3 regions of the Pectobacterium sp. A5351 genome follow, and region 2 is predicted to be linked to each of the others. Evidence: riboswitches for the same ligand, from Rfam matches in the RefSeq annotation. Region 2 holds a riboswitch; each other region holds the start of a gene.
The links. Region 2 has a riboswitch for thiamine pyrophosphate ahead of thiB (thiamine ABC transporter substrate binding subunit). Riboswitches for the same ligand answer to the same signal wherever they lie in the genome.
Positions count from the first base shown of each region.

Region 1: linked by a shared signal. The riboswitch ahead of thiC (phosphomethylpyrimidine synthase ThiC) and the one ahead of thiB (thiamine ABC transporter substrate binding subunit) in region 2 are both predicted to bind thiamine pyrophosphate.
Region 3: linked by a shared signal. The riboswitch ahead of thiM (hydroxyethylthiazole kinase) and the one ahead of thiB (thiamine ABC transporter substrate binding subunit) in region 2 are both predicted to bind thiamine pyrophosphate.

Region 1 is NZ_CP116477.1:233,461-238,181, forward strand. Features, by position in the region: gene thiC (phosphomethylpyrimidine synthase ThiC) at 1-1,508, opposite strand, end outside; TPP riboswitch at 1,628-1,781, opposite strand; gene rsd (sigma D regulator) at 1,904-2,365, opposite strand; gene nudC (NAD(+) diphosphatase) at 2,474-3,256, shown strand; gene hemE (uroporphyrinogen decarboxylase) at 3,405-4,469, shown strand; gene nfi (deoxyribonuclease V) at 4,485-4,721, shown strand, end outside.
Region 2 is NZ_CP116477.1:3,670,299-3,675,019, reverse strand. Features, by position in the region: gene thiQ (thiamine ABC transporter ATP-binding protein ThiQ) at 1-112, opposite strand, end outside; gene thiP (thiamine/thiamine pyrophosphate ABC transporter permease ThiP) at 99-1,706, opposite strand; gene thiB (thiamine ABC transporter substrate binding subunit) at 1,682-2,665, opposite strand; TPP riboswitch at 2,746-2,842, opposite strand; gene O1Q74_RS16885 (LysR family transcriptional regulator) at 2,972-3,874, opposite strand; gene O1Q74_RS16880 (aromatic alcohol reductase) at 4,144-4,721, shown strand, end outside.
Region 3 is NZ_CP116477.1:1,236,312-1,241,032, reverse strand. Features, by position in the region: gene psiE (phosphate-starvation-inducible protein PsiE) at 1-114, opposite strand, end outside; gene thiD (bifunctional hydroxymethylpyrimidine kinase/phosphomethylpyrimidine kinase) at 293-1,096, opposite strand; gene thiM (hydroxyethylthiazole kinase) at 1,093-1,887, opposite strand; TPP riboswitch at 1,925-2,021, opposite strand; gene ahr (NADPH-dependent aldehyde reductase Ahr) at 2,181-3,200, shown strand; gene O1Q74_RS05865 (diguanylate cyclase domain-containing protein) at 3,413-3,595, shown strand; gene adhP (alcohol dehydrogenase AdhP) at 3,994-4,721, shown strand, end outside.

The sequences.
Region 1 (4,721 bases), 960 kb from region 2:
CCGATCATGGCGGCACCGATGCCGGAGGTGAAGTGATCGTAACCCGGTGCGATATCGGTGGTTAACGGGCCGAGCGTATAGAATGGCGCTTCATGGCAGTGCTCCAGTTCTTCGGTCATGTTGCGGCGGATCATCTGCATCGGAACATGGCCGGGGCCTTCGATCATCACCTGTACGTCGTATTCCCAGGCGATTTTGGTCAGCTCGCCCAACGTATGTAGCTCAGCAAACTGGGCTTCGTCGTTGGCATCCTGAATGGAGCCGGGACGTAAGCCATCGCCTAGTGACAGCGCGACGTCATAAGCGGCACAGATTTCACAGATTTCGCGGAAGTGTTCGTACAGGAAGCTTTCTGTGTGATGTGACAGGCACCATTTCGCCATAATGGAACCGCCGCGTGAGACGATGCCGGTCAGGCGTTTGGCCGTCATCGGTACATAGCGCAGCAGCACACCCGCATGGATAGTGAAATAGTCCACGCCCTGTTCTGCCTGTTCCAGCAGCGTATCGCGGAACATTTCCCAATTCAGGTTTTCCGCCACGCCGTTCACTTTTTCCAGCGCCTGATAGATTGGCACGGTACCGATTGGCACGGGACTGTTGCGCAGAATCCACTCGCGGGTTTCATGAATATAGCGGCCAGTTGAGAGATCCATCACCGTATCCGCGCCCCAGCGGGTAGACCAGACCAGCTTTTCCACCTCTTCTTCGATGGAGGACGTCACGGCGGAATTACCGATATTGGCGTTAACCTTCACCAGAAAATTGCGTCCGATGATCATCGGCTCTGATTCGGGATGGTTGATGTTGGAAGGAATAATGGCGCGACCGGCGGCGACTTCCTGACGAACGAATTCCGGCGTGATGTTTTCCGGCAGAAGTGCACCGAAACTTTGCCCCGGATGCTGCTGGCGCAGCACGTCAGTGCGAATACGCTCGCGTCCCATATTTTCGCGAATGGCGATAAATTCCATTTCGGGGGTAATGATCCCCTGTCGTGCATAGTGAAGCTGAGTGACGCGTTTGCCCGCTTTGGCACGAAGCGGCCGTGGCAAGTGTTCGAAGCGCAGATGATCAAGACCGGCATCTGCCAGACGCTGCTGAGTGAAATCGGAACTGACGCCGGATAGCGCCTCGGTGTCGTGACGTTCGGCAATCCAACTGGCGCGCAGCTTCGCTAAGCCAACGCGGACATCGGGTTGGGCGGCGGGGTCGCCATAGGGCCCTGACGTATCATAAACCGGGATCGGTTCATTGGGTTCGTATTGCGGATTGTCTTTGCTGCCGCCGAGTAGCGTCGGGCTGAGCTGAATTTCTCGCATTGGCACGTGAATATCGTCGCGCGAACCTGCAAGGTAGATACGTTTGGAATTAGGGAAGGCTGTTCCCTGTAAGGTGTCGATAAATTGCTGGGCGGCGGAACGCTGCTCGCGGCGACCCGATTTGGATGCTGTAGATAACTCTGTCTTTACCGACGAGGTTTTTATAGACAAGGGTTCTGTAGACATAGCAAGTTCCTGTAAGACGTAAAGGGAAGATTGCTTGTCTGGAGCCGGAGGGAGTAATAATGATATCAAGCATCAGAGCAGGTATGTAGGAATACGCAGCCTTGGGCTCAATCTCAATGAGGTGCATTACTCTTGTTCCCTTCGCAGGTATTAACCCGATCAGGTTCCGCGGATCCCGAATTAACGGTCTCAGCCTGTGCGCTCATAGGTTTCGTAAAACGATTGATTTCGTAAAACAAAACACGAGCACGCTAGGCACTCCGACAAGATATGCCCGTTTCTTAAACGGGCCAATAAAACCCCTACACTGTATGTCGGCAAAACGCGGATGTCAAAGCGTGTCGCTTTTGCCTGTACAGCGTGTGGCGATGTTTTTAAATAACGTCAAATGACCGCTAGTTGTCGTAAACCAGACGGATCATGTTGTCTTCTAACGTAAAACGCTCTTCCAGAGCTTCACCGACGCTGGAGAGTGCCTGCTGAAATTTGAGACAGTTATCATGGTCGATGGCGGCCGCCAAATGGCTATCGTAAAACGTCATAATGTGCTGCGTGTTATTTTGCAAGGCGAGGTCGAGCTGGGTGGAAAGGGCTAAGAGCTGTTCGCTGTGTGTCGCTGCTTCATGCAGCATCTTTTCGTATAAATGAAAGTGGCCGGTAGAAAGGTAATCCACCAGATTCTGGCAAAAATTATCCAATGCTTCTTCATCCAGAAGAGAAAGCGCTTCCTTGTTCGGCTTGATGCCAACCAGATGATAGTAAGCCACCAGAAGCTGCTTACGCGCTTGTAGCCATTGGTCGATTAACGCATTATTGCCACCAACGTATTCAGTCAGACTTTGTAGCTGGTTTAGCATCGTTGACTCCGTGAAGGGTAAGAAATAACTGAAATCCCAGTTATAAAACTTATGTAATCACTCTGAATGTAAAATGCCAGTGAAGTGGCAGTGGAGCAATAAAAAGATATGGAACAGACGCTAAAAGGTGATGAGACCGGCTGGTGGGTGGTTAGCGATGCGGTACAAATCTGGCTGCCCCAGGGAGAATTACCGTGTGGAACGGCGATAGAGTGGTCTTTGCAGGGGAAAACGGCTCGCCAAATCGGCGAATGGCAAGAACAGCCCGTCTGGCTGGTGTGTCAGGGCCGTGATACCGATATGGCCTCGGTTCGCCAACTGCTCGAGCAGGACGTGGGCTTATTCCAACTGGCGGGGCGAGGTGTACAGCTGGCTGAGTTCTATCGTTCTCATCGTTTTTGCGGTTACTGCGGCCATGAAATGGTGCGGAGTAAAACGGAACTGGCGTGCTTATGCCACCACTGCAAAGAGCGTTATTATCCGCAGATCGCACCTTGCATCATTGTCGCGATTCGCCGTGGCGATGAGATTTTGCTGGCGCAGCATAATCGACATCGCGGAAATATGTACACCGTGCTGGCTGGGTTTGTGGAAGTCGGTGAAACGTTGGAACAGACGGTCGTACGTGAGGTGATGGAAGAGAGCCAAATCCAGATAAAAAACCTGCGCTACGTGAGTTCGCAGCCTTGGCCTTTCCCGCATTCGTTGATGATGGCGTTTATGGCTGAGTATGCGGGTGGAGACATCAAGCACGACCCGAAAGAGCTGCGTGACGCGGGCTGGTTCCGCTTTGACCAACTCCCGCAACTGCCCCCGCCGGGCACCGTGGCACGTCGGCTTATCGAAGATACGGTGGTGTTGTGTCGCACTTATCACGAGAACGAAGGCTGACGTGGTACTATTTGCGCCATGAATGGCTCGCGTACACAACGTACTCGCGTCATAGCGTATTCGTTTTATAAAGCGTTCGTTTTATAACGCATCCGTTTCATCATATCTACCCGGTGTCGAACCGCCGTGAGGTTGAAAGGAAAAGAACATGACTGATCTGAAAAACGATCGCTACTTGCGGGCGTTATTGCGCCAACCCGTTGATGTTACCCCGGTGTGGATGATGCGTCAGGCGGGGCGTTATTTGCCGGAATATAAGGCAACGCGCGCGCAGGCGGGGGATTTTATGTCGCTGTGTAAAAGCGCAGAACTGGCTTGCGAAGTCACGTTACAACCTTTACGGCGCTATGCGCTGGATGCGGCAATCCTGTTCTCCGATATCCTGACCATCCCTGATGCTATGGGATTAGGGCTCTATTTTGAAGCGGGGGAAGGCCCTCGTTTCCATTCTCCTATTACGTCCCATGCCGATGTGGTGAACCTGCCAGTTCCCGATCCAGAGCAGGAACTGGGTTATGTGATGAACGCGGTGCGGACGATCCGTAAAAACCTTGCCGGTGAAGTGCCGTTGATCGGTTTCTCGGGCAGCCCGTGGACGCTGGCGACCTATATGGTTGAAGGCGGTAGCAGCAAAGCGTTTACCGTCATCAAGAAAATGATGTTCGCTGAGCCTAAAACGTTACACCTGCTGCTGGATAAGCTGGCTGATAGCGTCATTCTTTATCTCAACGCGCAAATTCGCGCTGGCGCGCAGGCGGTCATGGTATTCGATACCTGGGGCGGCGCGCTGAGCGGACGTGACTACAAAGAATTCTCCCTGCGGTACATGCATAAGATTGTTGATGGTTTACAACGTGAGAACGAAGGTCGCCGAGTGCCTGTGACGCTCTTTACCAAAGGCGGAGGCCAGTGGCTGGAGGCGATGGCAGAAACGGGCTGTGACGCGCTGGGGCTGGACTGGACGAGCGATATTGCCGACGCACGCCGTCGGGTCGGCGATAGAGTGGCGCTACAGGGTAATATGGATCCGTCGATGTTGTATGCCGATCCTGCACGGATCGAACAGGAAGTGGCATCTATCCTCGCTGGATTTGGGCAAGGCAACGGACATGTTTTCAATCTGGGTCACGGCATTCATCAAGACGTGCCGCCGGAACATGCAGGCGTTTTTGTTGAGGCCGTACATCGGTTGTCCCGCCCTTATCACGCATGATTCACAGGAGGTGATGTGATTGATACACAACAGCTGCGGGCTGAACAACTGGCTCGGGCGTCTGATGTGATTCGGCACGACGATGTACCTTTTGAACAGCCTGCGTTTATCGCAGGCGCTGATGTTGGCTTTGAGCAAGAAGGTTCGGTCACCCGCGCCGCAATTGCAGTAATGCGCTATCCTTCGCTAGAGCTGGTAGAATACAAGATTGCACGCATTAGCACGACGATGCCTTATATCCCCGGTTTTCTT
Region 2 (4,721 bases):
TCCCTGCGCCGCTGGGGCCGAGGATAGCGATGCGCTCGCCTGGTTTGACGTGAAAATCAAAACGCATGGGCAAGTGCTGATAGAAGTAGGTCAATTTCTCAAGCGCGATCATGACGGCCTGCCAGTTTCTCAATCAGGGTAAATAACATAAAGCACAGCAGCATCAACAGCAGTGCTGTGACTGCGCCGTCGGCGCTGCGATAGGAACCAATTTGCTGGTACAGGTAGAACGGCAGCGTGCGGAACTGCTCATTGCCAAACAGCGCGATAACGCCAAAATCACCGATCGACAGCACGCAGGCAAAGGCTAACGCCTGCGCGAGCGGTTGCTTCAGTGCAGCCAGCTCGATCAGCTTCAGCCGCTGCCAGCCGCGAATATCCAGTGATGCGCAGAGCCGGTTGTAGCGCTCGGCAACGTCCAGCATCGGATTTTCCAGCACTTTGATCGCATAGGGAATCGCCATCAGCGCATTAGTGAGCACCACTAATGCGTAGGGGGATTGCGGCAATCCGATGCTGTTATTCAGCAGCAGGAAAAAGCCGGTTGCCAGCACAATACCGGGCATGGCGAGGATGAGCATGCCACTCAGGTTCATCAACTGCCCGTAGAGCGGCTTCTGACGTAGCTTGAGCTCACGGCTGCTCCAGAGCAGCATCATAGTCAGCACCAGACACAGGAACCCTGCGCCCAGAGCAATGCGCAGTGAGGTAAACAGCGTTTGCCAGAGCACAGGCTGTTGCAGCACGGTAACCAGAGAGCGGTTCACGCCATCAACCACGACGGCCAGCAAGGGAGGAATGACCAGTAGTAACAGCGCGCTAATCAACAGACCGTCGATGAGGCGACTTACGGCGCTATCCTGCGGGTTGCGCCAGGCCAACTGCTGTGTGCTGCCGACGGGCAGAATGCGCCCTAGCCGCTGGCTCAGCAGCACCAAACCCAGACAGCAAACCATCTGAATTAACGCCAGCAGCGCCGCGCGTGCCGGATCGTAATCAAAGCTTAATGCCTGATAGATGGCCAGCTCAATCGTCGTTGCCTGTGGGCCGCCGCCCAGCGACAGCACCGTCGCAAAGCTGGCAAAACAGAGCATAAAAATCAGTGCGCCGGTCGGTAAAATCTGTCGGCGCAGAGCGGGCCACTCCAGCAGACGGAAATGCTGCCAGTTGTTCATGCCCAGATTCGCAGCCAACTGACGTTGCTCGGTAGCAATCCCCTCCAGCGACTGCAACAGCAATCGGGTTGCCAGCGGCAAATTGAAGAAAACATGCGCCAGCAGGATGCCCTGCAATCCATAGGGGGAAAATGTGTATTTCAGGCCAAATCCGCTCAGTGCAGAGGCTAGCCAGCCCTGACGCCCATATACGCTGAGTAGGCCAAAAACGGCAACCAGCACGGGCAACACCAGCGTCATCGCGCACAGGCGCAGCAGCCAGCGGTAGCCGGGAAAGCGTCGTCGATACAGCGCTCTGGCGAGAAAAATGGCCGGAACGGTAGAAAACAGCGCAGAGAGAAACGCCTGCCAGAAGGTAAACCGAATAACATGCCAGAGATAACTGTCATGCCATAGCGTGCGCCACTGGCTTTCGGGCGCCTGTAGCCACAGGGCACCGAAAGCCAGCGTGGCAACGGAAATTAACAGCGTTGTGGCCAGTAGCCCTGGCCACAGACGTCCGCCGATTAGTGGCTGACGGCGCGTTGCCATGCCTGAATCCACTGCGTCCTTTGGTCAGCGACTTCCTGCGCGCTAAACTGCATGGCTTTCTCCGGCACCGCGAGTGTGGCGAAGCCTGCTGGCAGGTCAGTTTTAACCGCAGGGTACATCCAGTTCGTGGTGGGGATCGCCTGCTGGAAGGTTGGGCTCAGGATGAACTGCATAAAGCGTTTCGCCAACTCGGGATTTTTGCTGGAAACCAGCTGCCCGGCGATTTCAATTTGCAGGTAGTGCCCTTCGCTGAAGGTCGCCGCCGCGTAGTTATCTTTCTTCTCTTCAATGATGTGGTAGGCCGGTGACGTGGTGTAGCTCAGCACCAGATCGGCTTCCCCTTTCAAGAACAGACCATAGGCTTCGCTCCAGCCTTTGGTGACGGTGACGGTTTTCTTCGCCAGCTTCTGCCAGGCTTGCGGCGCATCATCGCCGTACACTTTCTGCATCCATAGCAGCAGACCCAGCCCTGGGGTGCTGGTGCGTGGATCCTGATAGATCACTTTCCACGGTGCGTTGCTGTCCACCAGCTCATGCAGGCTTTTCGGCGGGTTCTTCAGCGTGTCTTTGTTATACACAAATGCGAAATAGCCGTAGTCGTAAGGGACGAACGTCTTGTTGTTCCAACCGCCCGGCACCGTAACGGCGCTGGTGTCCAGATTGTGCGGGGCAAACAGGCCGGTTTGTTCCGCCGCCTGCAACAGGTTGTTGTCCAGCCCCAGAATGACATCCGCCTTGCTGTTTTTACCTTCCATACGCAGCCGGTTCAGCAGTGAGGCACCATCTTCCAACGCGACGAAATTCAGTTCGCACTCGCACTCTTTTTCAAACGCGGTCTTGATGACAGGCCCAGGACCCCACTCGGAAGCGAATGAGTCATAGGTATAAACGGTAAGTGCGGGCTTGGCGAAGGCCGAAGCAGAGATCAGTAACAGGCAAGACAGGCTGGTTTTCAGCACGGTGGCTGAACGCGGTAGTAATTGATTTAACACTTTGCACTCCTGAGAATCATAGGGTGGCAAAGGACTTTGAGGCAGCAATGAGCCGCACTCTCAAATCCCTTCGCCGGTATTAACCGGATCAGGTTCGACGGGTATCTTCTCAGCGAAAAATCTTCCGCACCCCGTTGAGAACGGCACATTGTAAAGGGTTAAGCCGAGCAGCGAAAGGCTCTTGGCGTTCCGGTGGCGCGAATCAGGCGGATTTAAAATCAAACGCTCACCCAGAGGCCGTGGCGTGGCCTCTGTTGTCCTGATTGTAGATATTCACCATTGCGCCGACTCTTGCTCGATTCGCGCAGTACACCAGTCGATAAAGGCGCGAATAGCTGGCGAGAGGTGGCGGCTTTGTGGGTAGAGAATGAAAATAGGTTCAAGCGGGGCACTGATGTCAGGAAGTAGCCTGACAAGATGTCCATCAGCAAGTTGCTGGCGCACCATATAGCTGGCAATGCGTATGAGCCCCAGGCCGGCTACACCCGCGGCAAGATAGGCATCGGTGTCATTTACGCTGATTGGTGCGGCGATTGGTATCGCTGCGGTGTGCGTTCCATCGTGAAAATCCCAGCGAGTTGAACGACCCGTCCGGCTGTGGGGATAGCCTACTGCGGCATGCTTGTTGAGCGACGCTAACGTTGTCGGGTGTCCATGCTGTTCAAGATAGCGTGGGGAGGCGCAAATATACCAATGGAACGCACCGAGTCGCCGTGCGACCAATCGCGATAACGGCGGTTCTCCGGTTCTGATGACACAATCGATACCATTCTGAACAATATCCACCGTGGCATCGCCCAAGTGGAAGTCCAACTTTATTCCCGGATAGCGCTCACAGAAGCCTGACAGGTCTGGAATGAGGAAGTTTTTGACCAGCGAAGGTGTCGCCCCGACTCTGATCGTTCCCTGCACTTCTTCCTGCTGTGCCGTCATGTTTTCAACGTCGTATACGTCACGCAAGATCGCTTTGCAACTGTCGTAATAGCGTAGGCCAACATCCGTAATACTGAGTGCTCGCGTTGTTCGGTTAAGCAACCGCGCCCCAAGATGTGATTCAAGTTCCTTGATACTGCGCGTTACGGTGGAGGGCAGAACATGCAGGGTTTCTGCCGCTTTTTTGAAACTCCCCGCATCGACAACACGGATGAATATTTCCATAGCCTGAAATCGATCCATTCGATGATGTTTCCTGTTTTGTGATGAAACGTTGTGCTCGTCGACAAGGCGATCATATCGCTTAATTGTTTGAAAAAATCAAATTATTAAATGGTGTGGCTGAGTCTTATCATGCGCGTATTTTTGTATAACATAACACCTGTTCTTCGGGTTTTTCCATAATTTAAGGCATTTTTGGAAATCAGCGATAGGTTGGAACGCGGAATGCTCGGGAATGCTTCACCACTCCTTGTGATAGAGATAATTTGAAATTTTTAAGGAATTAAGAGATGAATGATAGCGGAACAGTGTTGAAAGATATTCTTGTGCTTGGCGCAGGACAGCTCGGTATGGCGGTATTGCGTGCTCTCGCACCGCGTGCGCGAGCCTTGTCGTTGTCGGTTACGGCACTTGTTTCGCCAGACACGATTAACGATCCGTCTGTGCAGGATCGGGCAAGATTGATCGAACTCCGTGCATTAGGGATTGACGTTATGGGATTCGATCTCGCATCTGATGAACACATGCTTACGGGGCTTTTCAGGAATTATAAGACGGTATTGAATTGTTCGGGATTTGTGGCAGGGCCGGGTACTCAGATGAAAATCACCAGAGCGGTGCTGGCTGCCAATGTCGCACGCTATTTCCCTTGGCAGTTCGGTGTTGACTATGATGTCGTGGGGCGACACAGCGGCCATCCGGTTTTTGATGAACAGTATGATGTGAGGCAGTTGTTACGCAGCCAACAGAGTACCGAATGGGTGATTGTGTCGACCGGCATGTTCACGAGTTTCCTGTTTGAGCCCGCCTTTGACGTGGTGGATCTGGAGCGTGAGACCCTTCACGCTCTGGGAAGCTGGGATACCAA
Region 3 (4,721 bases), 2.0 Mb from region 2:
AAACGTTTCCTTGACCAAAAAAATCACCAGAATGGTCGCCAGCACCAGCAGGCCGATATTGAGTATCGTCTGAAGCGCCTTGGCAGCCATCGCACTGCGAGCAGAACCTGCCATATATTATCCCCACATCCTATTTCACATTAACGCCAAGAATTCACTGCAAAGTAACCGGATGCCCCCGCACTGTCACGCCCAAATACGCTTAATTTAGTTTGAAATTACTGGCAAATATGTCACGTAAAGTACAAGTCAATTTACTTATACCTGCCATACTTCAAGCTGCATGTGCGTTTTACCACCAGCGGTGGAAGTGATGAACGGGGCCGATGCCGTGCCCGACCTCCAGCGTGTCGGCCTGTTGTAATGCCTGCTGTAAATAGTCCTTCGCGGCGTAGACCGTCTCACTCCAGCTATCGTGGCGCGGTCGCAGCGCGGCCAACGCGGCAGACAGCGTGCAGCCGGTGCCGTGCGTATGGCGGGTATTCACGCGCGGGGAACTAAAGCGCTGCGGTTCGGCCTGTCGGCTGAACAGCCAGTCCGGGCTTTCCGCTTCGCTCAGGTGTCCGCCTTTCATCAGCACCGCCTGACAGCCCATAGCCAGCAGCGCTTCACCTTGTTCGCGCATTTCCCGCTCGTTGGTGGCCGGTGACGTATTCAGCAGCGCCGCGGCTTCCGGCAGATTGGGCGTAATCAGAGAAACCAGCGGCAGCAGTTCACGACGGATCGACTCCACCGCCTCCGGTGCCAATAACGGATCGCCACTTTTCGCCAGCATCACCGTATCCAACACCACGAAAGGCACGGCATAATGGCGCAGGCGTTCGGCAACCGCGTCAACAATATCGGTCTGCGCCAGCATGCCAATCTTGGCGCTGTCGATACGTACATCGCTCAGCACCGAATCCAGCTGCACCGCGACAAAATCCGGTTCAATCCGGTAGACAGACTGCACGCCGCGCGTATTTTGCGCCACCAGCGCAGTAATGACTGACGTCCCATAAGCCCCTAACGCGGAAAAGGCTTTTAAATCCGCCTGAATACCCGCACCGCCGCTCGGATCGGTGCCTGCAATCGTCAACGCATTGATACGCTTCATGCCAGATCCTCCGCGCGCAGGGTATAGAGCCTATCAAGGAAATTGGGTATAAAACTCCCCGTTCCTTGCGATGTCAAAGCTGCCTGCTGCCCCGCTAATGCCATGACATAGCACGCCGCCGCCACGTGGGATAATCGTTCCCCTTCCAGAGCACAGAAACCCGCGACGACCGCCGACAGCGCACAGCCCGTACCAACCACGCGCGTCATCATGCTATCGCCGCCGCTTACCGCAATATCACGTTCGCCGTCCGTGACATAATCCACCACGCCAGTCACCGCAACGATCGTCCCCACCTTTCTCGCCAGTTCACGCGCAGCAGGAAGCGCCGCCAGCGAATCGTCGGCGCTATCGACGCCACGCCCCTGTGCGGCTAACCCCGCCAGCGCCATGATTTCAGATGCATTGCCGCGAATCGCCTCGGGTTTCCATGCCAGCAATTCCCGACAAAATTCGCTCCGAAAGGTCAAGCCGCCTACGGCAACCGGATCGAGCACCCACGGTTTCCCCGCCAGATGCGCGCTGTTTACCGCCGTCCGCATCGCATCGGCACGTGTACGCTCCAACGTCCCGACATTAATCAGCAGCGCATCCGCCACCGCGCTGAACTGCGCGGCTTCTTCGGGATCGACCACCATCGCAGGCGACGCATTCAGAGCCAGCAGCACGTTAGCAGTAAAAGATTGCACCACATCGTTGGTCAGGCAGTGCACCAGCGGCGAGGCAGAACGGAATTGAGTAAGTGATGTTGCTGCCTGAGCGGCAGAAAAGTCGGCAGGTCGAGTGTTCATAGGTCTCCCAACCGGCGTGGAAGAAGGCGGCAACCGGTGGGGCATACCGTGACTTCCCTACGCTGGCATTATCCAGATCAGGTGGTACGGGTATTTCTCAGCCTTCACAAAGAAGGGCACCCCGAGTCATGTACTTAGACTTCGCAGCATAAGTAAGTGACGCCAGTAAAGCAAGCCATCGCCCGTACGACTCTCCCCGACACAAAATGAAAAACCACAGGCACGTTGTGACATAGAGAAAAACGCCATAACCCTTTAGACTGGTTAATCAAACCCATACTGAGGAGATTGTGATGACGATAATCAAGAGTTATGCCGCACCGGAAGCAGGCGCAGCGCTGGAGTTGTATGAGTTTGATGCGGGTGAACTGCATGCGGAAGACGTCGAAGTCGTGGTTGATTATTGCGGCGTATGCCATTCCGATCTGTCGATGATCGATAACGAATGGGGCATGTCGAGCTATCCGCTGGTTGCCGGGCATGAAGTGATTGGCCGCGTTCACGCACTGGGCGATGCGGCGAAAAACAAGGGACTAAAGATTGGTCAGCGCGTTGGTATTGGCTGGACGGCACGTAGCTGTGGGCACTGCGATGCCTGTATCAGCGGCAGCCAAACCAACTGCCAGCAAGGCAGCGTACCAACCATCCTGAATAAAGGCGGTTTCGCCGATAAGATTCGCGCAAACTGGCAGTGGGCGATCCCGCTTCCTGAGTCCATTGATATCGAATCAGCAGGTCCGTTGCTGTGTGGCGGCATCACCGTATTCAAACCGCTGTTAATGCACCATGTCACCGCAACCAGCCGCGTCGGTGTGATCGGCATCGGTGGACTGGGGCATATCGCGATTAAACTCCTGCACGCGATGGGTTGTGAAGTCACGGCATTCAGCTCGAATCCAGCCAAAGAGCAGGAAGTATTAGCGATGGGTGCCGATAAGGTCGTCAACAGTCGTGACCCGCAGGCGCTGACCGCACTGGCAGGCCAGTTCGATCTCATCATCAACACCGTGAGTGTCGATCTGGAATGGCAACCTTACTTCAACGCGCTCGCCTATAACGGCAAATTCCATACCGTCGGTGCAGTGATGAAGCCATTTAGCGTTCCAGCCTTTACGCTCATCGCAGGCGACCGCAGCGTTTCCGGCTCTTCTACTGGCTCGCCGCATGAGCTTCGTTCTCTGATGAAACTCGCCGCTCGTGCCAAAGTTAAACCGCAAACGGAGCTATTCCCGATGTCGAAAATCAATGAAGCTATCCAGCACGTGCGTGACGGCAAAGCCCGTTACCGCGTCGTACTGAAAGCCGATTTTTAATCGGTAAAGACGCCTGAGCGATCGGGCGTCGACTTTTGAGGTGATGCAAGAGGAGATCCGCAATGCCTTTCAAAGAATATAACCACGATTTTATTATCAATAACAAATATGTCGAAGCCAGAATACAGTCATTTAGCGGTGAACTGACTCAACGCCCTAATCATCGATTTTTATTAATGAATTAAAAAACTCGACGCGAAAACGCGCTATTTATTATCGACATCGATAATTTCAAAGTCATTAATGATAAATATGGCGATACAAAAAGCGATGACATATTAAGTAAGTTCGGCCATATTCTTTCCCGTTTCGATAACAGTGAGGTCGTGGCAACTCGAATCGGGGGCGAAGAGTTCACAATTATTCTGTATGCAGGAAGGCAAGACCGGTATTAAAAATACGCGAACAAAATCATTATCAAGAATATGAACCACCTTTCTGTCAGCATTGGCGCGGGTAAAAACACCACAGAGCACGTTATGAAACGCGTGGATATCGCACTTTAGCAGACTAAAAACACCGGTACAGGCAAAGTGGAATGGGCTACTGAGCCGAAAGAAAAACCCCTTTAGCCCGAACCAATACACGGTCGCACGAACGCACCGCTTTCTTAATCATCATAAAAGCTACTGAAAATGATATTCCCCTCACCATGACTCACTCGCCAACCATCTATCATTTTGTAACAAAATTAAACACTTCCTGATTAATCAACTCGTCGGCCAGCGTGTACCCTTTTATAGGTAGAACAAAATACATTACCCCCACAACACATTCAGTAAAAGGAAGACGAATGAAAGCAGCCATCGTAACGAAAGATCATTCCGTTGAAATTCAGGACAAAAAACTGCGCCCCCTCCAGCACGGAGAAGCCCTGCTGAAAATGGAATGTTGCGGCGTGTGCCATACCGATCTGCACGTCAAAGACGGGGACTTTGGCGATGTTACCGGCATTACACTGGGTCATGAAGGCATCGGTATCGTCAAAGAAGTGGGCCCTGGCGTAACATCACTGAAGCCCGGCGATCGTGCTAGCGTCGCCTGGTTCTATCAGGGCTGTGGCCACTGTGAATATTGTAATAGCGGTAATGAAACCCTGTGTCGCAAAGTAAAAAATGCGGGCTACTCCGTTGATGGCGGGATGGCTGAAGAATGTATCGTCGTTGCCGATTACGCGGTAAAAGTGCCGGATGGCCTGGATTCTGCTGCCGCCAGCAGCATTACCTGCGCGGGCGTGACAACCTACAAAGCGGTGAAGGTCTCGCAAATCAAGCCAGGACAGTGGATCGCCATTTATGGGCTGGGCGGGTTGGGCAACCTGGCGCTGCAATACGCCAAAAACGTCTTTAACGCGAAGGTCATCGCGATTGATGTCAACGACGCCCAACTGGCCTTTGCTAAAGAGATGGGCGCAGATCTGGTCATCAATCCAGCCAAAGACGATGCCGCCAAAATCATTCAGGAAAACGTAGGTGGTGCGCATGCGGCCGTGGTCACTGCCGTGGCGCGTGCGGCATTTAA